2 regions of the Priestia sp. D51 genome follow, and region 2 is predicted to be linked to the other one. Evidence: predicted binding sites of a transcription regulator. Region 2 holds the regulator's gene; the other holds the start of a gene.
What was found. The regulator NrdR, encoded in region 2, represses ribonucleotide reductase genes. The targets are predictions, from matches to a motif close to AACACNATATATNGTGTT.
Positions count from the first base shown of each region.

Region 1: a site for NrdR is predicted at 5,796-5,813, ahead of ACNHOZ_RS02220 (vitamin B12-dependent ribonucleotide reductase). Genes of this name have one in related genera too.

Region 1 covers NZ_JBLTIR010000001.1:404,233-419,641, reverse strand. The annotation lists gene ACNHOZ_RS02240 (DUF1385 domain-containing protein) at 1-949, shown strand, start outside; gene ACNHOZ_RS02235 (SA1362 family protein) at 998-1,396, shown strand; gene ACNHOZ_RS02230 (patatin-like phospholipase family protein) at 1,427-2,308, opposite strand; gene mntR (transcriptional regulator MntR) at 2,411-2,842, opposite strand; gene ACNHOZ_RS02220 (vitamin B12-dependent ribonucleotide reductase) at 3,126-5,684, opposite strand; gene ACNHOZ_RS02215 (lipoate--protein ligase family protein) at 5,997-6,830, opposite strand; gene ACNHOZ_RS02210 (rhodanese-like domain-containing protein) at 7,061-7,444, shown strand; gene gcvPB (aminomethyl-transferring glycine dehydrogenase subunit GcvPB) at 7,489-8,967, opposite strand; gene gcvPA (aminomethyl-transferring glycine dehydrogenase subunit GcvPA) at 8,960-10,306, opposite strand; gene gcvT (glycine cleavage system aminomethyltransferase GcvT) at 10,327-11,427, opposite strand; glycine riboswitch at 11,640-11,732, opposite strand; gene ACNHOZ_RS02190 (DEAD/DEAH box helicase) at 11,913-13,586, shown strand; gene ACNHOZ_RS02185 (YqhG family protein) at 13,573-14,397, shown strand; gene ACNHOZ_RS02180 (YqzE family protein) at 14,421-14,606, opposite strand; gene comGG (competence type IV pilus minor pilin ComGG) at 14,650-15,024, opposite strand; gene comGF (competence type IV pilus minor pilin ComGF) at 15,014-15,409, opposite strand, start outside.
Region 2 covers NZ_JBLTIR010000001.1:137,097-152,505, forward strand. The annotation lists gene icd (NADP-dependent isocitrate dehydrogenase) at 1-852, shown strand, start outside; gene mdh (malate dehydrogenase) at 881-1,819, shown strand; gene ACNHOZ_RS00775 (MaoC family dehydratase) at 1,953-2,429, shown strand; gene ACNHOZ_RS00780 (response regulator transcription factor) at 2,608-3,324, shown strand; gene pnpS (two-component system histidine kinase PnpS) at 3,317-5,089, shown strand; gene polA (DNA polymerase I) at 5,419-8,046, shown strand; gene mutM (DNA-formamidopyrimidine glycosylase) at 8,068-8,901, shown strand; gene ytaF (sporulation membrane protein YtaF) at 8,962-9,591, shown strand; gene coaE (dephospho-CoA kinase) at 9,615-10,211, shown strand; gene ACNHOZ_RS00810 (glyceraldehyde-3-phosphate dehydrogenase) at 10,487-11,518, shown strand; gene speD (adenosylmethionine decarboxylase) at 11,943-12,323, shown strand; gene ACNHOZ_RS00820 (hypothetical protein) at 12,417-12,803, shown strand; gene nrdR (transcriptional regulator NrdR) at 13,047-13,508, shown strand; gene ACNHOZ_RS00830 (replication initiation and membrane attachment family protein) at 13,581-15,008, shown strand; gene dnaI (primosomal protein DnaI) at 15,041-15,409, shown strand, end outside.

The DNA of each region.
Region 1 (15,409 bases), 270 kb from region 2:
ATTACAAAAACCTGCGTATGGTGGTCAAGCCGTTATAGAAGGTGTCATGTTCGGTGGCAAACGTATGATGGTGACGGCTATTCGCCGCAAAGATCAATCTATTGATTATTTTCATTCAAAAAGAAAATCAAATTCCGTACTCACTGCTTTAAAAAAAATTCCTTTTTTACGAGGAATTGCTGCTATTGTTGAAGCCAGTGCAAACGGTACGCAGCACTTGAACTTTTCCTCTGAACGCTATGACGTGAATCCAGAAGATGATGCTCAAGTAGCAGCAGAACAACAAAAAAAGAAAAAAGAATCAAAACTATCTTTAATATTTGGCGTTGCAACTATTGGTGTAATATCCTTTCTTTTCGGGAAAGTACTATTTACATTGATTCCTGTGTTTTTAGCACAATTGACACGTCCTGTTTTCACTTCAAGTGTAGCTCAAGTTTTTATTGAAGGAGTATTTAAACTATTATTGCTCCTTGGCTATATTTATGTGATTTCACAAACGCCACTTATTAAACGGGTGTTTCAATATCATGGAGCAGAACACAAGGTCATTAATGCATATGAAAACAATGCTGAACTTACGGTAGAAGCCGTTCAAGCACAATCTCGACTTCATTATCGCTGCGGAAGTAGCTTTATCCTCTTTACCGTAGTTGTAGGAATGTTTGTCTACCTACTAGTTCCAACGGATCCTCTTTGGTTACGAATTGTGGATCGCCTTGCATTAATTCCAGTTGTCCTTGGTTTATCATTTGAAGTGTTACAGTTAACCAATAAAGTTCGTCATGTCCCTCTTCTTCGCTTTTTAGGTTATCCCGGTTTATGGCTTCAGCTTTTAACAACCAAAGAACCAAAAGATGATCAAGTTGAAGTTGCGATTGCTTCATTTAAAGAACTTTTACGCGTTGAAAATGAACTTTCTTCTACCACTGACGAACAAGTTGTCTAATCCACACCGTTTTGCTTTCTTTTTTTACTATTTTAGGAGGTGAACAAAATGAGACGTCCATTCGTGAAACCACTTGTATATGGTCTAATCGGGTTAGGAGTCATTGGCTTTGCATTTACGTTGATTACAGATCCAGCTGTTTTATTACGTCAAGCAGGTTATATTTTTCTGTTTATCATTTTGTTTTACTTAGTTTATCGGTTTATTCTCCGCCCTTCTCAGACAAAAGGTCAAGATAGAGGCTATGTGCGCGCAGTAAAGCAATCGAAACTGCGTCAAAAAGAAAAAGAGCGAGGAAGCAACAAAGTTGATATGCATACGTACCGAAGCTCAAATAAGCGCCCGGTATCCAAATCAACGAAACCGCTAAAGAAAAAGAAAAACAACTCACACTTGACCGTCATCGAAGGTAAAAAAGGAAAAAAGAAAAATAGAGCATTCTTTTAAAAAAACAAGGAGAAAAGCCTCCTTGTTTTTTTAATAGCACCATTTTTTCAAAAATGCCCTTGTACGCTTTTTGCCAAACGCAATCAGCTCTTCCTTCCGTTCTTCTGTGAGGGTAAATTCTGTCGCAAAAACTTGATTAACAGGTAAAAAGATAATATTTTTCTCGTGACGTTTTGAAATATGTCTTGCATCGTGCGCATCTTTCATCGTCTCAAAAAGCGCACTGAATAAACCAACGGCATTTTTAATTTTATTCCGTTCTCTCTCTTCGTCCTTCGGACTCAGCTTCACACCAATTACCGGTCGTTTCTTCAAACTTTTATCATCATCAAATAAAAAAATTGGAAAGTTGCTTAACACTCCCCCGTCGACTATTAAACTGCTTGGAGTAGATTTTAATTTAACCGGCTCAAAAAAATATGGAATGCTGCAGCTCATCCGAACGGCTCTTGCTACAGAAAAACGATTCGGATCAATGTGATATTTAGGCAAATCATCTGGAAGAACAAGCATCGTACTGTTGGTCAAATCTGACGCAATAATACGCAGCGACTGATCAGGCAAATCAGCAAATGTACGAATTCCTCTGCTCCGCAACTTCTCAGCAATCCACTTTTCAAGCCTTTCTCCTTTATATAATCCCATTTTCCAATATAAAAACAGCCATTTTGTCAAGCTCGATGGTAAAAAGGACATTCTTTGATCTAGGAAAGAAGATAACTCAATTTCATTCATCATTTCAACGATTTCTTCACTTGTATAACCAGCTGCTACAAATGCACAAATAATGGAACCCGCACTCGTTCCCGCTAACCGCCGAAAAATAAAGCCTTTTTCTTCTAGAGCTTGTAACGCACCAATCAGTGCAAGCCCTTTAATACCGCCACCTGAAAATACTCCGTCGACGTACACAGCCTCTCCTCCAAACTACCTACTCTACATTTGTAGTCGACTCAGCAACAAGTTATGATAAAAAGAAAAAAAGCAGTGACGCTATTGGCCGCTGCTTTTTCCTTATAATTTTTGCTCTTCTTCATTTCGTTTCTGTACATTGCGAAGATCTTGAATACGGTTATGATTTTCTTCAAAGTATTGAACCAAGTCCCCAATTCGATCAATGGAATTCCAGCTTAAATGATGTTCAATTCCTTCTACGTCATCATAAATATTCTTCTCATCCACGCCAATGATTCGCAATAGCTGCTCTAAGAGCTCGTGGCGATAAACAAGACGTTTTCCAATCTTCTGTCCCTTAGCTGTTAAAACAAGGCCTCGATATTTTTCATAAATTAAGTACTCATCTTTGTCTAGTTTTTGAACCATCTTTGTTACAGATGAGGGGTGAACCGCCAATGCATCAGCAATATCAGACACTCGAGCGTATCCTTTATCTTCAATTAGCATATATATTTGTTCAATATAATCTTCCATACTCGGTGTAGGCATGAAATCTCCCCCAATTAATATTATGTATTGCTAATAATAAGTCATAAATGTCTGTTTCTTATAGTGATATCGTGTTCATGTTTGATAATCTATGTGAAAAAAACGTGTAAATAAAGCGATGTCATAAGATAAAACTGGATAAAAGACATTCAATTAAAATCATACTACAATGCTTATACAAATACAAGAACCGTTCTCCCGCTTCTTATTTATGCCCCATTTTCATACATAATAAAAGCCGACTCACTTGAGTCAGCTTTTACTAGTCAATCATGATTAAAAATTAAAGGCCGCATTTCAGCTGTGCACCACAGTTTGTACATGTGTTGCATCCGCCCATTTCCTCTACCGTTCCTTGACGGCAAACCGGACACGTATTACCTACTTCAGAACCGATTGTTACATCAGTTGAACGAATTTCATTAATTGTATCAACTAACACAACGTGTGGTTTTGTTTCTTCTTTTGGCGCTTCAATTTCTTCATCAAACGTATTTTCTTCTGCTTTTAGCGTTAAGACTTGTGCATCACGGCTTCCGTCTACGTACACCGTACCGCCTTTTGCTCCGCCTTTATACAGACGCTCGTACACTTTTTGAACTTGCTCTACCGTGTAACCACGAGGAGCGTTTACTGTTTTACTAATTGAGCTATCAATCCAGCGCTGAATCACACATTGCACGTCCGCGTGAGCTTGTGGTGCAAGTTCCATAGCTGAAATGAACCATTCAGGAAGATTGTTTGGATCTGCTTCTGGATGCTGATCTAAATACTCTTGAACGATATCAGCTTTTACTTCAATAAATTTACCTAAACGGCCGCTTCGGAAGTATGAGAATGAGAAATAAGGTTCAAGACCCGTTGATACTCCAACCATCGTTCCAGTACTGCCTGTTGGCGCTACTGTTAATAAATGCGAGTTTCGGATACCGTGATCTTTAATGTTTCCACGAATATCTTCAGGCATTTTTTTCATGAAGCCTGTATTTGTGAATGCTTCACGTAAAGAAGCCGTTTCAGCATCTGTTTCGCCCACTAAGAACGGGAAGCTTCCTTTTTCTTTTCCAAGCTCTACAGACGCGCGGTAAGCCGTCGTTGCAATTGTTTCAAACACTTTATCTACTAACTCATTGCCTTTGTCAGAGCCGTATTCTGTTTCACAATAAATAAGAAGATCGTGAAGACCCATTACACCAAGACCAACGCGGCGTTCGCCAAGCGCTTGCTTTTGGTTTTCTTCTAAGAAATAAGGAGTTGCATCAATAACGTTATCTTGCATTCTAACGCCCGTTTCAACCGTTTGACGTAGCTTTTCAAAGTTAACTGTTTTTGTTTCTTTATCTGCCATTTGCGCTAAGTTAACAGCAGCTAAGTTACAAACAGAGAATGGTGCAAGTGGTTGTTCACCACATGGATTCGTTGCAACAACGTGCTGACCATATGCTTGAGCATTTGTCATGTCATTGGCATTGTCGAAGAAGAAAATGCCTGGTTCAGCTGAGTACGTTGCACAAATATTAATTAAGTTCCATAGCTCTTTTGCACGGATAGTACGGTACGTACGAACTTTGTTTCCTTGTTTTGCCCACTCGCGCACGTCGCCTACTTCGTGCCAGTTTTCATTGTAGTTAGCCATTTCTTCTTTTGAATAGCTTTCTACGTCTGGGAAGCGAAGTTCGTATTCACCGTCGTTTTCAACAGCATCCATAAAATCTTTTGTTAAGCATACAGAAATGTTTGCTCCTGTTAAAAACTCTGAGTTATGAACGCTGTACGTTCCGCCAGTTTGCAGCTTTTCTTCTGCATCTTTAATGATTTTTTCATTAAATCCACCAAGACCAGGAATTTGTTTATAGTTAATGATTCCTTGGTACATTGCTTCTTCAGACTCTGTTAGCGGCGTGAACTTCAATTTATCTTGCGCGTGCTTTTTAATCATTTCGTCATTTGTGTTTTCAATTAAGAAACGTAAAATGCGAGGGTTTTGCATTTTAGAAATAATAAACTCTACAATGTCAGGATGCCAGTCGGCAAGCATGATCATTTGTGCCCCACGACGCGACCCACCTTGCTCAACAAGATGCGTCAGTTTAGCAATATCATCTAACCATGAAACCGAACCAGATGATTTGCCGTTTACACCGCGAGCCAGCGTGTTGCGCGGGCGAAGAGTTGAACCATTCGTTCCAACACCGCCTCCGCGGCTCATGATTTCCATTACTTGTTTGCGGTGTTCTGAAATACCTTCACGTGAATCTTTTACATAAGGCATTACGTAACAGTTAAAGTACGTTACATCCGTGTCAGCACCTGCACCGTAAAGAACGCGGCCAGCTGGTACAAAGTTTAGCTGAACAAGCTCTTGATAGAACTTTTCAAACCACTCTTTGCGCTTTTCTTCTGTTTTTTCCACAGAAGCTAAGCCTGTTGCATTACGTTTTGCAATTTGCTCATAGAAGACCTCTAGAGGTTTTTCAATGACATCTAAAGAACGAGTAATTAACCCATTTTCTGCTTCTTCAGGTGATAAAGCTCCTCTAAACTCATCTTCTACCTTGACAACAGCGGTTTTTTGCTCAAAATTAATGCTTTCCACATAGCCAAGTCCTCGTGCTGGAAATTTTGGGTCTTCTTTTACAGTTAGAACAACAAAATCTCCTTCTGATAACGTTAATTTTTCCGTATCTTTAAACGCATAGCGGTCTAACATTACCAATCTTGAAACACCTTTATGAGTCAACTTCATATCCGGTGTAATCGGATGTACTTGCGGAAAGCGTTCAATATCTGAATTGAGCTTTTCAACATTCATATTCACTTTTTGATTTAACAAAACAGTCATTCTCACAACTCCTTACCTATCGAACATCTATAAATTTATTAACTCTATTTCCTTTTAAAGGAAATAGAGTTTTTCAATCAACTATCAATAACTTACCACACGGCTTGGACGAATTCAATATATAGTATTTGACACTTCTCCAAACATCTACATATAGAAGGGTGTCAAGTGAAATATTTTTTTTTTCGTAAAAAAAGTGTTTGACTTTTCTTCCCTATGTATTCTATTAGCCAAGCATTGTTTCTAAAAATTCCAATAAAAAGTGCAACTTATAAGAAGTTGCACTTTTATCTATTTACCATCCGCATTCGTTTAGCGCTTAAAGTTCCATTCATCCGATCCGTACTTTGTGCGCGCTAGTTCTTCTACATATGCTTCCTCTTCTTCAGATAGTATATACGGTTCTAAATCGATATCAAGAGCAGAAGCAAATCCTTTATAAAACGCTTCTTTTGCTTCTTCGATAGAAATTTTGCGACCCGCAATTGCATTGATGGCTACCGCTTTAGAACGAAATGCGCGCTGCATTCTTTCTTTCACGCGGTCATTTGGATAATTAAACACGCTGAATAATTTATCTTCATCAATCTCTAACAGAATAGAGCCGTGCTGTAGAATAACTCCTTTTTGTCTAGTTTGGGCACTTCCAGCAATTTTGCGGCCCTCTACAACAAGTTCATACCAAGAAGGAGCATCAAAACATACAGATGAACGAGGGTTTTTTAAGCTATTTTTTTCTTCTTCTGAACGAGGAATAGCAAAATAAGCCTCGAGCCCTAACGAACGAAATCCTTCCAGTAAACCTTCAGAGATGACGCGATATGCCTCTGTAACTGTCTTAGGCATATTAGGATACTCTTCAGATACAATGACGCTGTAAGTAAGCTCTTCATCATGAAGCACGCCCCTGCCGCCCGTTGGACGTCTCACAAAGCCTAATCCTAATTCTTTTACTTTATCAAAGTTAATTTCTTTTTCAGCTTTTTGAAAATAACCGATTGACAGCGTTGGAGGGTTCCATCCGTAAAAACGAATCGTAGGTGGAATTTCCCCTTTACTATGCCATTCTAATAACGCTTCATCTAACGCCATATTGTAATAAGGCGAACGGTTGTTGGAATCAATAAATCTCCACTTTGCTTTCATCTACCTCATCCTCAGCTATATGTAATATAAAAAATAAATCCGTTTTTTAGTCTACCAAAAGATTGAGCTAAGGAAAAGCAAAGAGCAACATAAAACTGCGAATTCAAATGTGGTAGTTTTTTCATTTTGGGGAAGAAATCCGCTAGATTCAAGGCAAAATCGCTTTACTTCTAATTTCATTCACTTATATAATAAGAGTATGGATTTTGTCGAAGAAAGGAAGAATCAGCATGTCACCAATTACAGCAGTACTCATTTTACTTGGAGTAATCATCATATACTCTGTCGTTATGTTCTTTATCCAACGTCGCATTATGAAAACGTTAACTGAAGAAGAATTCCGCAGCGGCTACCGCAAGGCACAGCTAATTGATATTCGCGAACCGAATGAATTCGAAAACGGACATATTTTAGGCGCACGAAATATTCCTCTTTCACAGTTCCGTATGCGCATTAAAGAATTTCGTCCAGATCAGCCTGTGTACATCTATTGTCAAAGCGGAATGCGCACAGGACGTGCAGCACAAATGCTTCGTCGCCACGGTGTTCAAGAAATCTATGATTTAAAAGGCGGCTTCAAAATGTGGAACGGTAAAGTAAAAAAGAAAAAATAATGGTATGTATATAGAAAAACCTCGCCTTTGGGCGAGGTTTTTTGTTAGACGTTTTGAACAGCCTGTTCTTTCTGATAGCGAAGAACTGGTTTTCTCGCTGCCAGCGTTTCGTCAAGGCGCTTCACAACCGTTGTATGCGGAGCTTCCTGTACGAGTTCAGGCGTCTCTTCTGCTTCTTTTGCAATTTGAATCATCGCATCGATAAACGCATCTAGCGTTTCTTTCGACTCCGTTTCCGTTGGTTCGATCATCATGCACTCTTCTACGATAAGAGGAAAGTAGATAGTCGGCGGATGATAGCCAAAATCAAGCAGTCGTTTCGCGATATCCAATGTGCGCACGCCAAGCTTTTTCTGACGTTTTCCTGATAAAACAAATTCGTGCTTACAGTGACGGTCAAACGGCAGCTCATAGTGTTCTGCTAAACGACGCATCATATAGTTGGCATTTAGCACAGCGTTTTCCGTTACGGCTTTTAAGCCGTCTGGACCCATTGAACGAATATACGTATAAGCGCGAACGTTGATACCGAAGTTGCCGTAAAACGGCTTTACGCGTCCAATTGACTGAGGACGGTTATAGTCAAAGTGATAGCCTTGTTCTGTTTTCACAAGCACTGGTTTAGGCAGATACGGAATTAAATCTGCTTTTACCCCTACCGGACCAGAACCAGGACCGCCGCCTCCATGAGGACCTGTAAAGGTTTTATGAAGATTTAAATGAACAACGTCAAATCCCATATCTCCAGGACGAGCTTTGCTTAATACTGCGTTTAAATTTGCACCATCATAATAAAGTTTTCCACCTGCTGCGTGAACAATTTCAGCCATTTCTAAAATATCTTCTTCAAATAACCCCAGCGTATTTGGGTTTGTTAACATTAAAGCGGCTGTATCTTCTCCCACTACGCGGCGTAAATCCTCTAAGTCCACTAAACCATGTTCATTTGATTTTACCGTTACCGTTTCAAATCCCGCAACTGTTGCCGAAGCAGGGTTCGTTCCGTGAGCTGAGTCTGGAACAATGACTTTTGTTCGCTGCGTCTCACCATTTGCTTCATGATAGGCACGAATCATCATAAGCCCGGTCCACTCGCCATGAGCACCTGCTGCTGGCTGAAGTGTTACTTCATCCATTCCCGTAATTTCTGTTAAATGCTCTTGTAAATCATATAAAAGTTCGAGAGCACCTTGAACCGTTTGCTCATCTTGAAGCGGATGAATATGCGCTAACCCAGCAATCCGTGCTGCTTGTTCATTCACTTTTGGATTATATTTCATCGTACATGAACCAAGCGGATAAAACCCTGAGTCCACTCCGTGATTTCGTTTTGAAAGCGCGGTGTAATGACGCATAATATCAAGTTCTGATACTTCAGGAAGCTCAGGAGCTTCGGTACGGACATACGCTTTTCCAAGCAGCTCTTCAGCATTTACTTGCGGAACATCTAACTCCGGCAATGAATAGCCGATTCGCCCTTCTTTACTGCTTTCAAAAATAAGTGATTGATTTTGATTAAGCATGAAGATCCCCCAATTCATTTACAAGTTGGTCAATTTCCTCTTTTGTACGGAGTTCTGTAAAAGCAAGCAGCATGTGATTTTCAAGTGCTTGGTTATCACGGCTAAGATCATAACCGCCAATTATTTTTGATGCTAATAAATGATTGTTTGCTTCTGTTACCGAAACAGGAAGCTTCACGACTAGTTCGTTAAAAAACGGTCCTTCAAATGCTACATTTACCCCTTTTGCCTTTAACGCTTCATATGCATAATGCGTTTTTGATAAGTTTTGCAGCGCCATTTCTTTTACACCTTGCTTGCCTAAAGCTGTCATGGCAACTGATGCTGCTAAAGCATTTAACGCTTGATTTGAACAAATGTTAGACGTCGCTTTATCACGGCGTATATGCTGCTCACGCGCTTGAAGGGTTAAAACAAACCCTCGCTTACCGTTTTCATCCACCGTTTGCCCTACTAATCGTCCTGGAATTTTTCGCATAAGCTTAGACGTAGTTGCAAAGTATCCGCAGTGCGGGCCTCCAAATTGACTTGGAATACCAAATGGCTGTGCATCTCCAATGACGATGTCCGCTCCGAATTCTCCAGGAGGCGTAAGTAAACCTAATGATAAAGGATTGCTTGAAACCACAAACATACATTTTTCTTGATGAGTCATTTCTTCAATTTCTTTTAACGGCTCGATTTGTCCGTAGAAATTTGGATACTGGACAATAACAGCTGCCACGTCACTTCCCATCTCTTTTTCTAATGCAATCATATCTGTTACGCCGTCTGCTGCAGGGATTTCTACCACTTCAATGTATTGACCCTTCGCATACGTTTTTAACACATCTTTTGACTCAGGGTGAACAGCCGCAGAGACAAGTACTTTTTTCTTTTTTGTTTGACCCGCACTGAGCATAGCGGCTTCTGCTAAAGCAGTTCCTCCGTCATACATAGAAGAATTGGCCACGTCCATCCCCGTTAACTCACAAATCATTGTTTGGAATTCAAAGATGGCCTGAAGTTCTCCTTGAGAAATTTCTGGCTGATACGGAGTATAGGCCGTATAAAATTCCGAACGAGAAATAACATGATCAACAATAACCGGCATGTAATGATCATAAACTCCCGCTCCTAAAAAAGAAGAATATTCTTTCAAATGAGCATTTTTTGCAGCCATATTATTTAATTCTTTTAAAAGCTGAGGCTCTGAAGCCGCTTTTTTAATATTGTATTCTCCTTGAAAACGAACGCGCTGCGGAATATCTGAAAATAAATCATCAACAGACGAAACACCAATTGCTGCTAACATTTGCTGCTGATCTTGTTCTGTCATTGGTAAATAGCGATGTAACATGTTAAATTCCTCCCAAAAGCTTACTTTGAACGTTTATAAAAAGGTGTTGAAACCACTTTTGCTTTTAAGCGTTTTTTCCGAACCTGCACTTCCACTTCTTGACCAAGCTCTGTATACTCTGCTGATAATAGCGCTAAACCGATGTTTTTCTTTAATGTCGGTGACTGTGTACCTGTTGTCACAAATCCAATTTGTTCTTCACCTGCAAATACTTCGTAACCGTGTCTTGGTATACCTTTATCAATCATTTCAATTCCTACCAGCTTACGAGGTGCCCCGCTTTCACGCTGTTCTTTTAACACTTCTTTTCCAATAAAGCTGTCTTTGTTCGTCTTTACTGCAAATCCAATTCGAGCTTCAATGGGCGTAATATCTTTTGAAAGCTCTTGGCCATATAAAGCCAAAGTAGCTTCAAAACGAAGCGTATCGCGAGCGCCTAGTCCGCAAGGCAACACACCTTCCTCACTTCCTGCTTCTAAAATAGCCGTCCACAAGTGAGAGGCGTCAGCTGAAGAACAATAAATTTCAAAACCATCTTCTCCGGTATATCCAGTACGTGAAACGAGAGCATTTACATTCGCTACTTCTACATCATCAGCAAATGTAAATGGCTTTAATGAAGCTAAATTTTCATTCGTTAACGTTTGTAAAACTTTTTCTGCTAAAGGACCTTGTAATGCTAGCTGCGCAGTTTCATCAGATTGATTAACGAGCGTTACATCTCCTTGTTTGTGAGACACAAGCCACTCATAGTCTTTTTGAATATTAGCAGCGTTTACGACCAGCAAATACTCTTGATCTGCTTTTTTGTAAATCAGCAAATCATCTACCGTGCCTCCGTCTTCATAACACATAGCCGTATACTGCGCTTTTCCATCTACAAGGGTAGAAACGTCATTTGTCATCGTATGCTGAAGAAAAGCTAAGCTATCAGCTCCTGTCACAAGAATTTCTCCCATATGAGAGACATCAAAAAGACCTGCCTTTGTACGTACAGCTTCATGCTCTTCTTTAATAGAAGAAAATTGAACGGGAAGAGCCCATCCTCCAAAATCAATTGTTTTGGCACCATATTTTTGATAGATATCATAAAGCGGCGTTTTGTGTAATTCTGTTGTCATATTTATGTCCTCCTCTTTTTCACGTGAAACTTTTCATAACGGGGAGTTTTCAAATAGTGTGGGGATCACTATGTATCCAAACAAAAAAGGACAGAAAACCCCCTACTGTATTTAGTAGGAAGTCTCTGTCCTTTTCACCTGAAAGTTTACCTATAAACGAATAGGTTTGCCTCGTGGGTGGTCTATAAACGCATAGACACTCTCCAGAGCTGCGTCAAACAAGAGTCTTTTTGCCTGAGAGATTCACAATTTTATTGCTTGCTCCTTCGGCGCTACATTCAAGTAGTCTCTCCCCGTGTCGTCATTCGCTTCTATAAAGTTGGTAAAGTTGGGCATACTACTGAAAGATGTATCTATCTTTATTCACACAATCATTTGTAAAGTGCTAATCTATTTTCTTTTTCAAATTTTCTAAATATATTTTTATCCTACCTGATTCTTATCATTTGTTCAATAAAAATTTTTTACAAAGGAGCATTTTTATCATGAAAGTGAAATTAAACATCGATGAAACATGGGAAGCAGCCTTCTCAACTAAATTGGAGCAAGACGGCCCTTGGTCAGCATGGGATTTGTATAAACTTGCCTATGAAATAGAAGACCAAACGCTTATCTCAGAATTTGAAGGACTACAAAGCCCAAAACATCTAGCCGATTTAACGCCGCTTCCTCATCAGCTCGAAGTAGCCAAACAAGTAGTTGAAACAATGAATGGGAAAGCCATTTTAGCAGATGAAGTAGGACTGGGGAAAACTATTGAAGCAGGGTTAATTTTGAAGGAATATATGATTCGCGGACTTGTTAAAAAAGTTCTCATTTTAGTTCCAGCTTCGCTTGTTTCACAGTGGGCCATGGAATTGAATCAAAAATTTTATATTCCCGCAGTCCCTCAAAGGAAATCATATGTGTGGGATCAGTGTGACATCGTTGTGTCTTCAATTGATACAGCAAAACGTTCTCCTCATCGAGAAATTGTGCTAGAACAAGACTACGACCTCATCATCATTGATGAAGCTCATAAACTTAAAAACAACAAAACAAAAAACTATGAATTTGTGCAAAGTCTAAAAAAGAAATTTTGTCTGTTGCTAACCGCAACACCGATTCAAAATCGAATTGAAGAAATTTTCAACTTAGTCTCTCTTTTAAAGCCTGGCCATCTCGGCAATAAAGACTATTTCGAAGAATTATTTTCTGCTAAAAAACGCTCTTTGCAAAACGATGAGCACTTAAAAGAGCTTGTTAACAAAGTTATGATTCGAAATCGCCGCCATGATACTGGTATCGAATGGACGAAGCGAATTGTTCAAACCATTCCTGTTGAATTCTCGCCAAAAGAACGCGAGCTATACGATGCGATTACGTCTTTTAAAGGAAACGGACTGCACCCTTCAAGCGCTTTTTCAATTTTAACTCTGCAGCGAGAGGCCTGCAGCAGCCGCGAAGCGGTATATATGACATTAAAAAACATGCTGGAACGTCAGGAAGATCAAAACAGCGCATTAACGGAACATATGATTACTCCGTTAATGGAACTACTTCAGCAAGTACCGCAAAATGCAAAAGCAGAAAAAGTGCTAGAGCTCGTTCAAAAAATTGATGACAAAGTCATTATTTTCACTGAGTACAGAGCAACTCAACTGTATTTACAGTGGTATTTAAAACAGCATGGAATTACCTCTGTACCGTTTAGAGGCGGATTTAAGCGAGGTAAAAAAGACTGGATGAAGCAGCTTTTTGAAAGCCACGCGCAAGTATTTATTGCCACTGAAGCGGGCGGAGAAGGAATCAACCTTCAGTTTTGTCATCATATCATTAACTATGATCTACCGTGGAATCCAATGCGTCTAGAACAGCGAATTGGAAGGGTCCATCGTTTAGGTCAAAAACATGATGTTCACATTTACAATTTAGCCATTCAACATACGGTCGAAGAACATATTTTAAAATTGTTATACGAAAAAATAAACCTTTTTGAACGAGTTGTTGGAGAGTTAGATGATATTTTAACAAAGCTTGATTTAAAAAATATCGAAGAGCATATTCAGGATATTTTATTTCATTCACGGAGTGAAGGAGAAATAAAAATCAAAATGGAGAACTTGACGTCTATTATTCAATACGAAGACAGCGAGGAGGATCAGCATGCAGCAAACTGATATTCATCAATTTTTAAAGCGTTACTTTCTAGCTAATAATTGTTCTATTGTCACAGAAACACCATCTTATCTAACGGTTCAATTAACAATCGAACTTGACAAAGAGTTGATGAATCGTCCATTTTATTGGCATTATGTTGAAAAGACAGGCGGAGAAGCAAATCCTGCTTCACTCACTTTCATTACAGACCCAGCGTTTGAAGATGATTCTGTTCAAGGAGAACGAATTCATTTTGGCTCACCTAGGCTGCATCAAATTTTCGCTTCTACTCAAAAGCTAGGCGGATTTATTCACTTGTATGAACAAGTTTCATCAGCTCAGCCAACAAATCAGCCTTTACATCCTTGGCTTGCGTTAAATATTAAAGTCTCGTACAAATGTGATCGTAAAAAAGACGAGCTCTTGTCGCTTGGCATTAATTTAATTAACGGACAAATCATTGAATCATTTCATGAATTAATCATTAATCAAAATTTGTCATCTAAAATCTCGGACTATTGCTTTACTCTTTCACCTTTTATTAAACCGAAAAGTGCGATTGCACGACTCACATCATACGTGACTGACTACGTTAAAACTCAACCGACTGAATGGGCAGAAAAAGCGCAGGAAAGATGGTACGAAGACTTAGCGCTTCTTGATCATTTTTACGAAACAGCAGAAGAGCTGCCAGAAATATATATGACCGAAAAAACAGCGCTTCAAGAGCTGTACGAACCGACCATCTTATTTAAGTTTATAAACGGTGGCTTATTTTACATATCGCCCGAAACGATGTCACGTCAATTTAATAAAACACAAGCCGGTTAAAAAAAGATGAGCATATGATATGCTCATCTTTCTTTTTTCTTTCGGTACCACAGCATAAACGACAGCGGAATCATTCCAAACCATCTGTTCGCAAAAGGTGCTCGCTCTTCTTTTTTTTGAATCTTTTTCGTTTTCCTCTCTTCTTTTGGCTGATCCATATATTGTACAAATTGCTGAGTCATATATTTTACATAATCATTCGTTTTCATATAATCATCTCCTCAGCACTATTATATCCGGAGAGAAAGAGACTTAATCCGTCCACTTCACAATGTGCTGGTCCTTTTTTTGAATATATGCGGTTTCTGTCAATGCTCTTCCTTGCAGTGTTTGACACTTTATTTTTAGGATAATCATCTGTTCATCTTCACTTACTACGTCGTATGAAACCGTACCCGTTTCTAACACTAAGGGTGCAGATGGAGATTTATTATGTTCTTTTATTTCTTTTTTTACATGTACAACCGCGTTTTCTAAAAGATGCTGCAGACGATTTTTCTGCTCTACTTCTTGATAAAATGAACTTTTCGTCACAAAATAAGTAGTTTGCTGAGCTACTAACAGAAGAAAAAGCGCACAAAATGCCAACACAACCGGGAGAATAAACCCTTGCTCATTATGTTTCATAAGCAAGCATCAAAAACGTCGTAATGGTTTCTTCTCTAACTTTGTTAACACCATCTGTTGAACGAATCAGCAGCCTTTCTTTTTGCTGTTCATACATGATATTCTTAATATGCTGCAGCACAACTTCATGACCGCTTTCATCCACTCGTCTTCTTATCTTGTCTTCGTATCGTTCATAAGTGATGATCTGATTATTTTCCATTTTCAACGTAAGCGTAGTCGCATGAATTCTCACTTCTTTTGCTTCTCGATATTCCATAGCAAGTTGATTCACAAAAATTTCCCACTCCATTTCATTCATACTAAAGTCTGGATTATATGTTTGCTTAGCTAGCGGAATGATAATGGGGAAAAATGAAACAATGATCAAAAAAAGACCAAAACT
Region 2 (15,409 bases):
AATACTGAAGATATTTATGCTGGTATTGAATATGCGAAGGGTTCTGAAGAAGTACAAAAACTTGTTTCATTCCTACAAACGGAATTAGGCGTAAATAAAATCCGTTTCCCTGAAACTTCTGGATTAGGTATTAAGCCTATTTCTTCTGAAGGAACAGAGCGTCTTGTGCGTGCAGCAATCAACTATGCGATTGAACAGGGCCGCAAGTCTGTTACGCTTGTACACAAAGGTAACATTATGAAATATACAGAAGGCGCATTTAAAAATTGGGGCTATGAGCTAGCTGAAAAAGAATTCGGCGATAAAGTATTTACTTGGGCTCAATATGACCGCATCGTTGAAAAAGAAGGTGCACAAGCTGCAAACAAAGCACAAGCAGAAGCGGAAGCAGCAGGAAAAATTATTGTAAAAGATTCTATTGCAGATATCTTCTTACAACAAATTTTAACTCGTCCACGTGAATTCGATGTAGTAGCAACAATGAACTTAAATGGAGATTACATTTCAGATGCATTAGCAGCACAAGTTGGCGGTATCGGAATTGCTCCAGGAGCAAACATCAACTATGAAACTGGACATGCTATCTTTGAAGCAACTCACGGTACAGCACCTAAATATGCTGGTTTAGATAAAGTAAACCCATCTTCTGTATTATTATCAGGTGTGTTAATGCTTGAACACCTTGGCTGGAATGAAGCAGCGGATTTAATCATGAAATCAATGGAAAAAACAATTGCTTCAAAAGTAGTAACATATGATTTCGCACGTTTAATGGACGGCGCAACAGAAGTGAAGTGTTCAGAGTTTGCTGATGAATTAATTAGCAATCTAGGAAAACAAGTAACAGTTTAATAGCTATTCATTTAGGGGAGGAATTATAATGGCAAATATGCGTAAAAAAGTATCTGTTATCGGAGCGGGCTTTACGGGAGCTACAACTGCTTTTTTAATTGGTCAAAAAGAATTAGCTGATGTTGTATTAGTTGATATTCCGCAATTAGAAAATCCAGCTAAAGGTAAAGCGCTGGATATGTTAGAAGCAAGTCCTGTACAAGGCTTTGACGCTAACATTACAGGAACAGCCAACTACGAAGACACAGCTGATTCTGACATTGTCATTATTACAGCTGGTATCGCGCGTAAGCCAGGTATGAGTCGCGATGATTTAGTCACAACGAACCAAAAAATTATGAAGTCTGTTACTCAAGAAGTTGTTAAATACTCGCCAAACTGTCACATTATCGTGTTAACAAACCCGGTAGATGCTATGACGTACACAGTATTTAAAGAATCTGGTTTTCCTAAAAACCGCGTAATCGGTCAATCAGGCGTATTAGATTCTGCACGTTTCCGTACGTTCGTAGCGCAGGAGTTAAACATTTCAGTGAAAGATATCACAGGTTTTGTACTTGGTGGACATGGCGACGATATGGTACCTCTTGTACGCTACTCATATGCTGGCGGTATTCCTCTTGAAACGCTTATTCCAAAAGCGCGTCTTGAAGCAATTGTTGAAAGAACACGCAAAGGCGGCGGCGAGATCGTTAACTTATTAGGCAACGGAAGTGCGTACTACGCTCCTGCTGCTTCTTTAGTGGAAATGACAGAAGCGATCTTAAAAGATCAGCGTCGTATTTTACCAGCGATTGCTTACCTAGAGGGTGAATATGGTTATAACGGCATCTACTTAGGTGTTCCGACCGTATTAGGAGCTGCAGGAATTGAGCAAGTAATTGAATTAGAACTTACTGATTCTGAAAAAGCTGCGTTAGATCAATCAGCAAAATCAGTCAAAACTGTCATGGGTGTATTAGCTTAATACAATAAAGTAGGTTTGAGTATAGGTTTTTATAGATATTCAAACAATAGTCACAAGGAAAATTCGAGGGAAACCTCGAATTTTTCTTGTATATAAAGAAAAACTATTACTTTATACAAAAGGTGGAATGATGATGGTATTAGGTAAAAAACAAAAAATAGGTCGAAGTATTGAAGATATAAAAGTTGGAGAAAAATTAACGCTAACTGAACGAATTGAAGATAAAGATATCTTATTGTACTTAGGGCTGACAAATGATTCTAACCCTTTATACATTCAGCATGATTATGCATCTCAGACACCTTTTAAGAAACCTATTGTGCCAAGCATTATGATTACCGGTATTATGACAGCAGCCATTTCAAAGTACTTGCCCGGACCTGGAAGCCATGTTGCAGAACATACGGTTGCCTTTCCCAAAAAAATTCATCATTATAGTACGATTGAATTTTTATTTGAAGTCACAGAGGTAGATGTTTCTTCTAAAACTGTTACGATTGAAGTAGAAGCGGTCAATGAACAAAAAGAGAGTGTAGTAACGGCTCGGTTTCTTGTGTATCCGCCGCTTAGACTTCCATCAGTAGAGACACATGACTTTGAAAATTTTTAAAACGCCCTAAATATTGATAAATATAGAAGAAGCTCTTTAGCCATATTTTCTGAAAATGTTGAAATGTATTGGAGAACGAGGCTAAAACATTGTATGATAAGAGAAGATAAATAGAAAATAATATCATTTGGGTGAAGCTGCGGTTTAATTTAACTAGATGGAGGCTTATATCGTTAATATGAGTAAGAAATTATTAGTCGTAGATGATGAACAATCAATTTCAACATTATTACAATATAATTTACAACAAGCTGGCTTTACAGTAGAAACAGCTGAAGACGGGGAAGAAGGATACAACAAGGCATTAGAAGGAAAACCTGATTTAATTGTGTTAGACTTGATGCTTCCTAAAATGGATGGAATTGAAGTTTGTAAAAAGCTTCGTCAGCAAAAAGTGATGACGCCTATTTTAATGTTAACTGCAAAAGACGATGAGTTTGACAAGGTATTAGGGCTAGAACTTGGCGCAGATGACTACATGACGAAACCATTTAGTCCTCGAGAAGTAGTAGCCCGTGTAAAAGCCATTTTACGCAGAACACAAATTATTGCTCAGGAAAATGAACAGGAGGAAGATGGCGAACGCATCATGATTGGTGATTTAAAAATTCTTCCAGATCATTATGAGGCCTACTTTAATCAAGAGCAGCTTGAGCTTACTCCGAAAGAATTCGAGTTATTATTATATTTGGCAAAATACAAAGGACGGGTATTAACTCGTGATCAGCTGCTGAGTGCAGTGTGGAATTATGATTTTGCCGGAGATACGCGAATTGTAGATGTGCACATCAGCCATCTGCGTGAGAAAATTGAACATAATACGCGAAAACCGGTTTATATAAAAACGATTAGAGGATTAGGATATAAGCTGGAGGAACCAAAGGTAGATGAATAAATTTCGTTCAAGGCTACTTTTGGCTCTATTAGTACTTATTATTATTGTATTAGTAGGTCTTGGCCTGCTGCTGGGGCAGTTGTTTAAAAACTTTTATTTTCAAACGTTTCAAGAGCGAATGGAAAAAGAAGCAAAGCTTGTGGAAATGTACATTAGTGAAGAAGGCATCACAAGTCCTGCTTTAAAATCTAAAGTTGATCAAATCAGTCATTCGCTAAGTGTACGAACGACTGTCGTTCAAAAAGATGGAAAAATATTAGTTGACTCAAATCCAGGTAGCAAGCAGCAAAGAATCGAAAAAAGTATTGTAATCCAACAAGTATTAAAAAAGCAGTTAAACAGCAAAAAAAGCTTTGATCAAATTAAAGAAGATTACGACTTATATTACTATGGTATCCCGCTTATTATAGAAGGTAAGCAAGAGGGATTTGTTGTTTTGAGTACATCGTTTGATTCATTAAAACAAGTAAATCAGCAAATCTGGGGGCTTCTTATTGGAAGCTTAGGTCTAGCTTTGATTGTGATTTTACTCTTAGGTGTAAAGATTATGGGGCGCTATACCCGTCCTATTGAATCGGCAACCAAGGTGGCTATGGAACTTGCAAAAGGGAATTATAAAGCTCGTACATATGAAGATTATGTAGATGAAACAGGGATGCTGAGTCAGTCTATTAACGCACTTGCTCGTAATCTGCAAGAGTCTATCACTAATCAAGAAATGCAGCAGGACAGGCTGCGCACCCTAATTGAAAATATGGGAAGCGGTATGCTTCTTATCGATAGTCGAGGCTATATAAACTTAGTGAACCGAGCTTATAAAGAGCAGTTTCATATACATCCGGACGACTTCCTTTATCACTTGTATTATGAGGTATTTGAGCACAAAGAAATCATTAAACTTGTGGAAAAAATATTTATGACCGAAGTAAAGGTTCGAAAACAAGTCGTTTTGCCTTTAAATATTGAACGAAGATATTTTGATGTTTATGGAGCGCCGATTATTGGCTTAAACGATGAATGGAAAGGCATTGTGCTTGTTTTCCATGATATTACCGAGCTGAAAAAACTAGAACAAGTGCGCCGTGACTTTGTAGCGAATGTGTCTCATGAACTAAAAACGCCTATTACGTCCATTAAAGGGTTTAGTGAGACATTGTTAGACGGTGCCATGGAAGATCCAAAGCTGCGAGAGCAGTTTCTATCTATTATTCTAACGGAAAGCCAGCGCATGGAGAGCTTGATTCAAGATCTTTTGGATTTATCTAAAGTTGAACAGCAAGGTTTTAAACTAAGCATTCATTCAGTAGATTTGAATACCCTTCTCTATGAGGTCATAACAGTGCTATCGAACCGAGCGAATGAAAAAGAAATCACTCTAACGTTAGATACGCTTCCTGAAGAAGCGTGGATTGATGGTGACAGTCAGCGCCTTATGCAAGTGTTCGTTAACTTAATTGGCAATGCACTCATGTATACAATGCCTGGAGGAACCGTTCACGTTTCGCTTGAAGAGGAAGAAGAAACGATTACGGTTCATGTTCAAGATACAGGTATCGGTATTGATTCTGATGAAATTTCACGTATTTTTGAGCGTTTTTACAGAGTAGATAAAGCAAGAAGCCGCAATTCCGGAGGAACAGGTCTTGGATTAGCAATTGTTAAACATCTTGTTGAAGCTCATAAAGGGGAAATTGAAGTGAAAAGTGAAGTCAATAAAGGGACAACTTTTTCGGTGAAGCTGCACAAGTATTTGCCGCAGATGTAAAATGTTTACGTTCCTTTTACAATTTATTTAATGTAGCTTAATAATTAATTGATACAATTTTTCATGGAAACCCCTTCATCCAAGGAGCCAATATGTAAGGCGAAAATAGCTTTAACCGTGCTATTTTCGCCGATTCTTTTTGACAATTTCTATCCATTCACATGCTACACCGCCTAAAATAACCAGGCGGTGTTTTTTATTTTATGATGTATAGATCTTATCACCATATGAAAATAAAACGTTGAATTCAAGAGTACTTTTTGTCCTTAAAGCTTATTGTTTGCTAAAATAAAGGTAAGATAAGAAGAGAGCGAAATGGAGGAACATGAATGACACAAAAACTAGTATTAATTGACGGGAATAGTATTGCCTACCGTGCATTTTTTGCTTTGCCGCTTTTAAACAATGATAAAGGAATACATACAAATGCCATATACGGCTTTACTACAATGCTGACACGTATTTTAGAGGAAGAGAAGCCAACGCATTTACTGGTGGCTTTTGATGCAGGGAAAACAACGTTTCGTCACAAAACATTTACAGAGTATAAAGGAGGCAGACAAAAGACGCCTCCTGAACTTTCAGAGCAGTTTCCCTTTATTCGTGAGTTATTAGATGCATATGGAATTAAGCGCTATGAACTGCCTGAGTACGAAGCAGATGATATTATCGGTACACTTTCAAAACAAGCAGAACAAAAAGGAATGGCCGTGAAAGTCATTTCCGGTGATAAAGATTTACTTCAGCTTGTGTCAGAGCATGTAACCGTAGATATTACGAGAAAAGGAATTACGGATGTGGATTCCTATACGCCTGCAGCCATTGATGAAAAATATGGAATCACGGCTGCGCAAATCATTGATATGAAGGGTCTTATGGGAGACAGCTCAGATAATATCCCAGGTGTGCCTGGAGTTGGAGAAAAAACAGCCTTAAAGCTATTAAAAGAGTTTGAAACCGTTGAAAATGTATTGCAATCTATCGATCAAGTCAGCGGTAAAAAATTAAAAGAAAAGCTGGAAGATAATCGTGAATCAGCCATCATGAGTAAAAAGCTTGCAACTATTTATTGCGAAGCGCCTCTTGAAGTATCTGTAGAAGATGCGAAATATGACGGGTTTGAATCTTCAAAGGTCATCTCTTTATTTAAAGAGCTTGGGTTTAATTCTCTGCTTGCTAAATTTGGTGAATCAGCAGAAGAGGAAGCAGATTTTGAAGAACTGACGTTTGAAATAGTGCAGGAAGTTCACGATGATATGTTAACAAGCGAAGCAGCTCTGATCGTAGAAGGTTATGAAGAAAACTATCATCACAATCAGCTGCTCGGTTTTGGAATCAGCAACAAAAACGGCCACTATTTTATTGATAAAGACACAGCTCTTTCATCTTCCAAGTTTACAGCATGGCTAGAAGATGAAGATGTAAAAAAGACGGTATTTAATGGAAAACGTACGATTGTATCGTTAAAATGGGCGGGGCATGAAATTAAAGGAATTGAACATGATGTAATGATTGCTTCTTACATCTTAAATCCCGCTGAAGCAAATGATGACCTAGCGACAATTGCAAAATTAAAAGGATATCATCAAGTGCAATCAGATGAAGCTGTGTATGGAAAAGGAGCTAAGCGAAGCATTGCGGAAGCTGCTCAGCTAGCTGAGCATGTTATAAGAAAAGCCGCCGCCGTAGCTTATTTAAAAGAAGTGTTGGAAAAAGAATTGGTTGAAAATGAACAGTTTGAGCTGTTTGAAAAGCTTGAAATGCCTCTTGCCATTGTCCTTGCCGATATGGAATATCAAGGGGTGAAAATTGATCGGGCGCGTTTGGATGAAATGGGCGAAGATCTTCGAGAACAGCTTGAAAAAATTGAAGCGAAAATCTACGAATACGCTGGACAAGAATTCAATATTAATTCACCAAAGCAGCTAGGAGTTGTTCTTTTTGAAAAAATGCAGCTTCCAGTCATAAAGAAAACAAAAACAGGCTATTCCACATCAGCTGATGTATTAGAGCAATTAGCTAGCGCCCATGATATTATCCCAGAGATTTTACAATACCGTCAGCTAGGAAAATTACAGTCTACGTATATCGAAGGGTTAAAAAAGGTTATTCATGAAAGCGATGGAAAAGTTCATACCCGCTTTAATCAAACGTTAACTCAAACGGGAAGGTTAAGCTCAGTAGATCCTAACTTGCAAAACATCCCGATTCGTCTTGAAGAAGGTAAAAAAATAAGAGGTGCGTTCGTGCCTTCACAGCCTGATTGGTTAATATTTGCGGCGGATTATTCACAAATTGAGCTGCGCGTACTGGCTCATATTGCAAATGATGAAAAGCTAATTGATGCGTTTAAGCATGACTTAGATATTCATACGAAAACAGCGATGGATGTGTTCCACGTCGAAAGAGAAGAAGTAACGTCGAATATGCGCCGTCAGGCTAAAGCAGTTAATTTTGGAATCGTCTATGGCATCAGTGATTACGGTTTATCGCAAAGTTTAGGAATTACAAGAAAAGCAGCGGCTACTTTTATTGAACGCTATTTAAAAAGCTTCCCGGGTGTACAGGAGTATATGGATACGATTGTGCGCGATGCAAAAGAAAAGGGATACGTAACAACGCTCTTGCACCGCCGCCGTTACTTGCCTGAAATCACGAGCCGAAACTTTAACCTCCGCAGCTTCGCTGAGCGTACAGCTATGAATACGCCTATTCAAGGGACAGCAGCTGACATTATTAAAAAAGCAATGATTGAAATGGATAAGCGCTTAAAAGATGAAAATCTTCAGGCTAAGCTGCTGCTTCAAGTACACGATGAGCTGATTTTTGAAGCCCCAGAAGAAGAAATTAAAATTTTAGAGAAAATCGTACCAGAAGTAATGGAGCATGCTTTAGAGCTAGAAGTTCCGTTGAAAGTAGATTATTCTTACGGAAAGACTTGGTACGAAGCAAAGTAGTGGAAAAAGGATGTGACAAACGTGCCAGAATTACCAGAAGTTGAGACCGTCAGACGTACGTTGATTGAATTAGCCAGTGGTAAGACCATTGAGCGTGTAACCGTTAAATGGCCTAATATTATCAAACGTCCTGAGCAAGTTGAGCAGTTTTGTGACGCGCTTGTTGGACAAACCATTCGAGATGTTGAACGCAGAGGTAAGTTTTTGAAAATTGTACTCGATGATTATACGATGGTTTCTCATCTGCGTATGGAAGGAAAATATGCTCTCCATGAAAATGCAGACGAACCAGATAAGCATGTACACGTCTTTTTTCACTTCACCGACGGAACAGAATTACGATACCGGGATGTAAGGAAATTTGGTACCATGCACTTATTTAAAAAGGGAGAGGAAGATCTGTTTCCTCCTCTTATTGGCCTTGGACCTGAACCGTTTGACGAAACATTTAATCCAAGTCAGTTAAAAATGCGAATCGGCAAAACCTCTCGAAAAATCAAGCCGGTTTTACTCGATCAAAATGTCGTGGTTGGGCTAGGGAATATTTATGTAGATGAAGCACTATTTCGCGCAGGGATTCACCCTGAACGAGTGGCCAGCCAATTAACAGACGAAGAGTATGAAAAATTGTACGAAGAAATTGTAGCGACCCTTCAAGAAGCGGTGAAACAAGGGGGAAGCACAATTCGCACGTATGTAAACACACAGGGGCAAATAGGCATGTTTCAGCAGCAGCTTTACGTGTACGGAAGAAAAGGCGAATCCTGTAAAATTTGCGGTACCCCAATTGAAAAATTTGTTGTAGGCGGTAGAGGAACACATATCTGCCCAAATTGTCAGCCGGCTAAAAAATAACAATGGATGGGCTCCTTTCATATACTACGTATAGACAGAAAGGAAAGGAGTCCTCTCATCATGATAACATTTTCTTTACTTATTCTTGCTTTTGCCGTAAGTCTTGACAGCTTTAGCGTTGGCCTGACATACGGACTTCGAAAGGTGAAAATCCCGCTGAAATCCATTTTTATTATTTCATGTTGCTCAGCATTTTCTTTAATGTTTTCTATGTTTTTAGGAAAGGTACTTACGCATCTATTTTCAGTGGATGTACTAAATAAAGTAGGCGGAGGTATTCTTGTTCTACTTGGAATGTGGATTTTATACCAGTTTTTTTGTCCGGCAGATTCATCTCGAGTGAAAGAAGAAAAAACATTAGTGAAAATTGAAATTAAGTCAATTGGCTTAGTCATTAACGTATTGAAAAAACCAACGGCAGCAGATTTAGATAATTCAGGTTCCATCACTGGGATTGAAGCATTTATACTTGGAATTGCATTATCTCTTGATGCATTTGGAGCAGGGTTTGGAGCAGCTTTATTAGGTTATTCGCCGTATGCTTTAGCAATTGCTGTAGCTCTTATGAGTTCACTTTTTTTAAGTGCGGGCATACAGTTTGGCAAAGTTTTTTCACGTTTATCATGGATGAAAATGTTTTCCTTTTTACCGGGAGTTCTGCTTATTATTTTAGGTATTTTTAGATTTTAAATAAAGCGATAAAGGAGAGGCCAATGTCAATTGTAATTGGATTAACGGGCGGAATTGCTAGTGGAAAAAGTACGGTAACCGGAATGCTGAGAGATATTAATATTCCAGTAATCGATGCTGACCACATTGCAAAAGAAGTCGTCGAACCAGGAAAAGAAGCATATAACCAAATCGTAGAGACGTTCGGTCGTGCCATTCTTCACGAAAATGCGGAGATCAATCGAGCTGCTTTAGGGGGAATTGTGTTTTCTCAAGAGGAAGAACGTAAAAAGTTGAATGCAATTGTACACCCTGCGGTAAGAAAAGAAATGCTTTCTCAAAAGGAAAGGTATATCGAGGAAGGATACGATGCTGTGGTATTAGATATTCCGCTGCTGTTTGAAAGTGATTTGACGCATTTAGTCGATAAAGTAGTGGTTGTATATGTCGATGAGCCTGTGCAGCTAGAAAGGTTAAAATCTCGTAATGATCTCTCGACGAAAGATGCCTATGCACGTATCCACGCACAGCTGCCTTTGATTCAAAAAGTAGCCTTAGCCGATGCGGTGATCAATAACAACGGACCTGTAGAGGAAACAAAACAACAGCTTTTAAGTATATTAGCCCTATGGCTAGATTAAAGAGGCTGAGATAAACGTATGTTAGCTGAAGGGAAATCCGAACGAGCTTGATTCTTGAGGTAGAATCAAGCTCGTTCGGATTTTTTTATTGAGAATATTTACGAGCTTCTAAAAAAGAATGTGTTAAATATCTGTTCTCGCTATATACATATAGTAAAACTTAATTAAAATAATTTATTAAAAAAAATTAATATTATTCACTTTTTAAATATTTATGTTATACTATTAAATATAAAAAGTTAAATAGTATAACACATATAGAGAGGGGTATAGCCATGAAAGCACGTATTGCCATTAATGGTTTTGGGAGAATAGGAAGAATGGTTTTTCGCACAGCGATTATAGAGGAGAATTTAGATATTATTGCTATAAATGCATCTTATCCAGCAGAAACATTAGCACATTTAATCAAATATGACTCTATACACGGACCATTTAATGGAGATGTTAAATGTGATGATGATGCGCTAATTGTTAACGGTAAAAGAATCCAGCTATTAAATTCACGCGATCCGCTGAATTTGCCTTGGAAAGAGCTTGGGATTGATTTAGTTGTTGAAGCAACAGGGAAATTTAATTCAAGAGAAAAAGCGCAGTTACATATTGAAGCAGGTGCTAAAAAAGTTGTCTTAACGGCACCGGGTAAACAAGAAGATATTACTATTGTGATGGGCGTAAACGAACGAGAGTTTGATGTGAATCAGCATAACATTATCTCTAATGCCTCTTGTACGACAAATTGTCTAGCTCCAGTTGTCAAGGTGTTAGACGAAGCGTTCACAATTGAAAACGGTTTAATGACGACCGTTCACGCATATACAAATGATCAAAAGAATATTGATAACCCGCATAAAGACTTGCGAAGAGCCCGTGCGTGTGCTCAATCAATTATTCCTACAACAACTGGAGCAGCCAAGGCGCTTTCATTAGTTCTTCCTCATTTAAAAGGAAAGCTTCATGGAATGGCGCTGCGCGTTCCTACGCCGAACGTATCGCTTGTCGATTTAGTTGTGGATGTAAGGAAACCTGTGACGATGGAAGATGTTAATCTAGCGTTCATTAAAGCTGCTGAAGGACCATTAAAGAATATTTTAAATTTAACAATGGAACCACTCGTATCAATTGACTTTAATACAAATCCTCATTCAGCGATTGTAGATGGACTATCGACTATCGTAATGGAAGATCATAAAATTAAAGTGTTAGCTTGGTACGATAACGAGTGGGGCTACTCTCAGCGCGTAGTCGATTTGGTAAGATATATTGCTGCAGAAATGCGTAATGGATCAAAGATAAGAGTAAGCTAAGAAAGCTATAGATTGCTTTTTAAAAAAACAGGGAGCTATCGCCCTGTTTTTTTTGTTTTTATTCAAAAGAATAGGGAAAAGCAATAAGATAATCATGCAAAGGAGTGTTTCTTTTCCTCAATTTTAATAAAAAAATGAATAGTCGTTTAGCAGCTTTTACACACTGTCTCACGAGAATACAGGGGTAATTTGTATAGGTCTATCTGCGGGAACAATCTTTAATAAAATCAAAACACGTATTGCAAAATAAATGTAAACAAAGTATACTATGTTTCGTGAACTTCTTGTGTACCTTTCGGTGATGTGGCTACTTAAAGGGTTAGGACCTCTTTGGACTAACTTTCCCCCGTGGTAGTTAACATGCTATATGGCGAAAGAACTTCATGTTTAACGATTAAAAATTGTTAAAGGGGGAAATATCATTATGGAAACAATGGGTCGTCATGTCATCTCAGAATTATGGGGATGCGATTTCGATAAGTTAAATGATATTGATTATATTGAAAAAACGTTTGTTGATGCAGCTTTAAAATCTGGTGCGGAAGTTCGCGAAGTAGCGTTCCATAAATTTGCACCTCAAGGTGTAAGTGGCGTTGTTATTATTTCAGAATCACATTTAACGATTCACAGCTTCCCAGAGCATGGTTATGCAAGTATCGATGTTTATACTTGTGGTCATTTAGATCCTACAATCGCAGCAGATTATATTGCAGATGCTCTAAGTGCACAGACACGTGAAACAATTGAATTACCACGTGGAATGGGTCCTGTTCAGGTAAAACAAACTAAAGCGAATGCACTTTAATAGTGTCGATTGATTACGTAAGTTAAGAGGTGTATTACACACCTCTTTTTAGTATATAAATTTTTAATATGCAAAAACAAAGGGGATAACAACATGGGGGTAGTACAAGTAGTTAAATCTTTATTTTCTAATCATGTAGAAACAAGCGATCGTCATTCAGATCCGACTCTAAAAACGCATTATTACAAAACAACGGCTGGGAATGCATTTAGGCAAGTTCATGAAATGTTGAAGCATATGCAAGGGATAGAGATACTTGCTGCGTATGAAGAGCGAGGAGAAATTAGCTTAAACGTTGTAAAAGGAAGAAAAGCTTTTGTTGTGATTACCATTATTAGCGTACGTCCTCTTGAAACCGCTATCGATTTTTCTGCTACAACAGAGTCAAAAGTGGTGCCAGTTGATTTTGGTTTTAGCAAAGAACTTGTACGTACGCTTTATAAGAGCTTTGATCAAAAACTTATTCCTCTTTCTTCGTAAGTTCCTTATCATTTTTGAATTTCAGGAAATAAAATGGGGAAATTCCTTTTCCTTTACTTGTATTCAAGCCTTGTTTTCTATAAGATGGAATAAAGTAAATCCTTTAATATAGCATCGTGTTTGATAAAGGAAATGATGATGACAATCATAATAAATGGCGAATAGCCGGCTAACATAGATGAAAATTAACTTATATGAGAGAAAATAAAAAGAAAAACAAGGTTTATTATTGGAGCTGAGAATATGAAGTGCCCATCCTGTCATTACAATGGAACGAGAGTGCTGGACTCGCGCCCTGTAGAAGAAGGCCGCTCTATTCGTAGAAGACGTGAATGCGAAGAGTGTCACTATCGTTTTACAACTTTTGAGAAAGTAGAAGAACTTCCGTTAATTGTTGTAAAAAAAGATGGAGCGAGAGAAGAGTTCAGCAAAGACAAAATCCTTCGAGGGTTAATTAAGGCGTGTGAAAAACGCCAAGTAAGCTTAAAACAACTGGAAGATACCGTACACGATATTGAAACAGAGCTGCGCAGTCAGGGTACATCAGAGGTGCAGTCAGATGTGGTAGGAGAAATGGTGATGGAGCGATTAGCTGCTATCGATGAAGTCTCTTATGTTCGATTTGCTTCGGTATACCGACAATTTAAAGACATCAATGTATTTATTGATGAATTAAAAGATTTAATTAAGAAGGAACGACTGTAAAAGAGCTATTGAAGTATTCTTTAGGCTCTTTTTTTGTCATTTCTATTACTTTAAAAGTAGGTAGGGAACGACATGAAAGAACAACATTGGAAAGAAATGATACCGGTCGATCGTTATGTTGTTCGTTCGAGCGGCATACTGCAGGAATACGACCGAAAGATTTTAACAATGCTCTATCAGCCGTTGGTGGGTACGACGTGTTTTGGTTTGTATATGACGCTATGGAGCGAGCTGGAACAAGATCGTTTATGGGGAAAAGAGTCTACGCATCATCACCTAATGTCAATGATGCAAATTAATTTGAAAGCTATTTACCATGAGCGGTTAAAATTAGAAGGTATTGGTTTGTTAAAAACATATATTAAGGAAGAAGATGATGTTCGTGTGTTCATTTATGAGCTCATTCCTCCTCTTACGCCCCATCAGTTCTTTAACGATGGCGTGTTAAATGTATATTTATATAACCGACTAGGAAAATCCATCTTTCAAAAAATAAAAAATTATTTTTCGGATTCACTCGTGGATGATCAATCGTTCAAAGATGTGACGCATTCATTTAACGATGTATTTAAATCAGTTAAAGCAACGGAGCTGGCTCCAAGTTTTCAGTCTGAAAGCAAGGATGTATTTTCTCCTGATGCTCAAACGGACTTTATAGATTCTTCAAACCGTGCTTCTATTGAGATGAGCCCGGATTCCTTCGATTTTGATTTATTTTTAGCAGGCCTAACAGATTCAATGATTTCGAAAAGGTCAATTACATCTAAAGTAAAACAAGCGATTGAAAAGTTAGCTTTTTTATACGGCATTGATCCTCTTCAAATGAAAAATGTAGTGCTCGATTCGCTAAATGAGAATGATCAAGTTGATATTGAATTGCTTAGAAAAGCAGCACAGTCCTTTTACCAATTTGAAAATGGAGAAGCACTTCCCAATCTAAGCGAACAAATTCAGCCTCCTATGCTTCGTACCATGCAGGAAAAGCAGCCTCAGACTAAGGAAGAGCAGCTCATTCAACAGCTAGAAGTCACCTCTCCTCGACAGCTATTGATCGAGTTTTCAGGGGGGGCAGAGCCATCAAAAGCAGATTTGCAAATGATTGAAGAAGTGATGTTTAATCAAAAGCTTTCACCAGGGGTAGTAAATGTTCTGATTTACTATGTTATGCTAAGATCCGATATGAAATTATCTAAGAGCTATGTAGAGAAAATTGCTGGACACTGGGCGCGCAAAAAGGTACAAACTGTTCAAGATGCCATGAATTTAGCTAAAAATGAACAGAAAGAATATCAGAACTGGACTGAGGCAAAGCAAAATAAAAAAACGGCCGGACGAAAAATTGTGCGTAAAGAAATGGTGCCAGAGTGGTTGAGCGATGAAGAAAAAGAAGAGAAAAAGCAGCCTTCAAAAGAAGCGGATGAATTTGAAGAAGAAAAACGAAAGCTACAAGAAGAGCTCAAGCAGTTAGATCAAGAGCTAAAACAAAAGCATAAAGAATAAAAAGCAGGTATGATAGAGATGAGGTGAAAAAGATGAAGCCTATCAATGATTCACTAAATCAGTTAGTGAACAAAAAGGATTTTAAAGCACGTTTAGAAGCATTAAGAAACAGTATTCTGTCTAATCCCGAAGTTAAAACGTTTCTGCAAGAGCATCGCCATGAGTTAGATGAGCAAATGGTCGACCGAGGCTTGATGAAGATGCATGAATTCATCGACCAGAGCAAATGCTGTGACAAATGCCCTTCTCTGCAAAGCTGTGTCAATATGGTGAAGGGGTATCACCCTCAGCTGGTTGTAAAAGGCCGTAATATTGATTTACAGTATGAACGCTGTCCTAGAAAAGTACAAGAAGATGAGCGAAAAGAACAAGAATCTTTTATTCAGTGTATGTACGTGCCC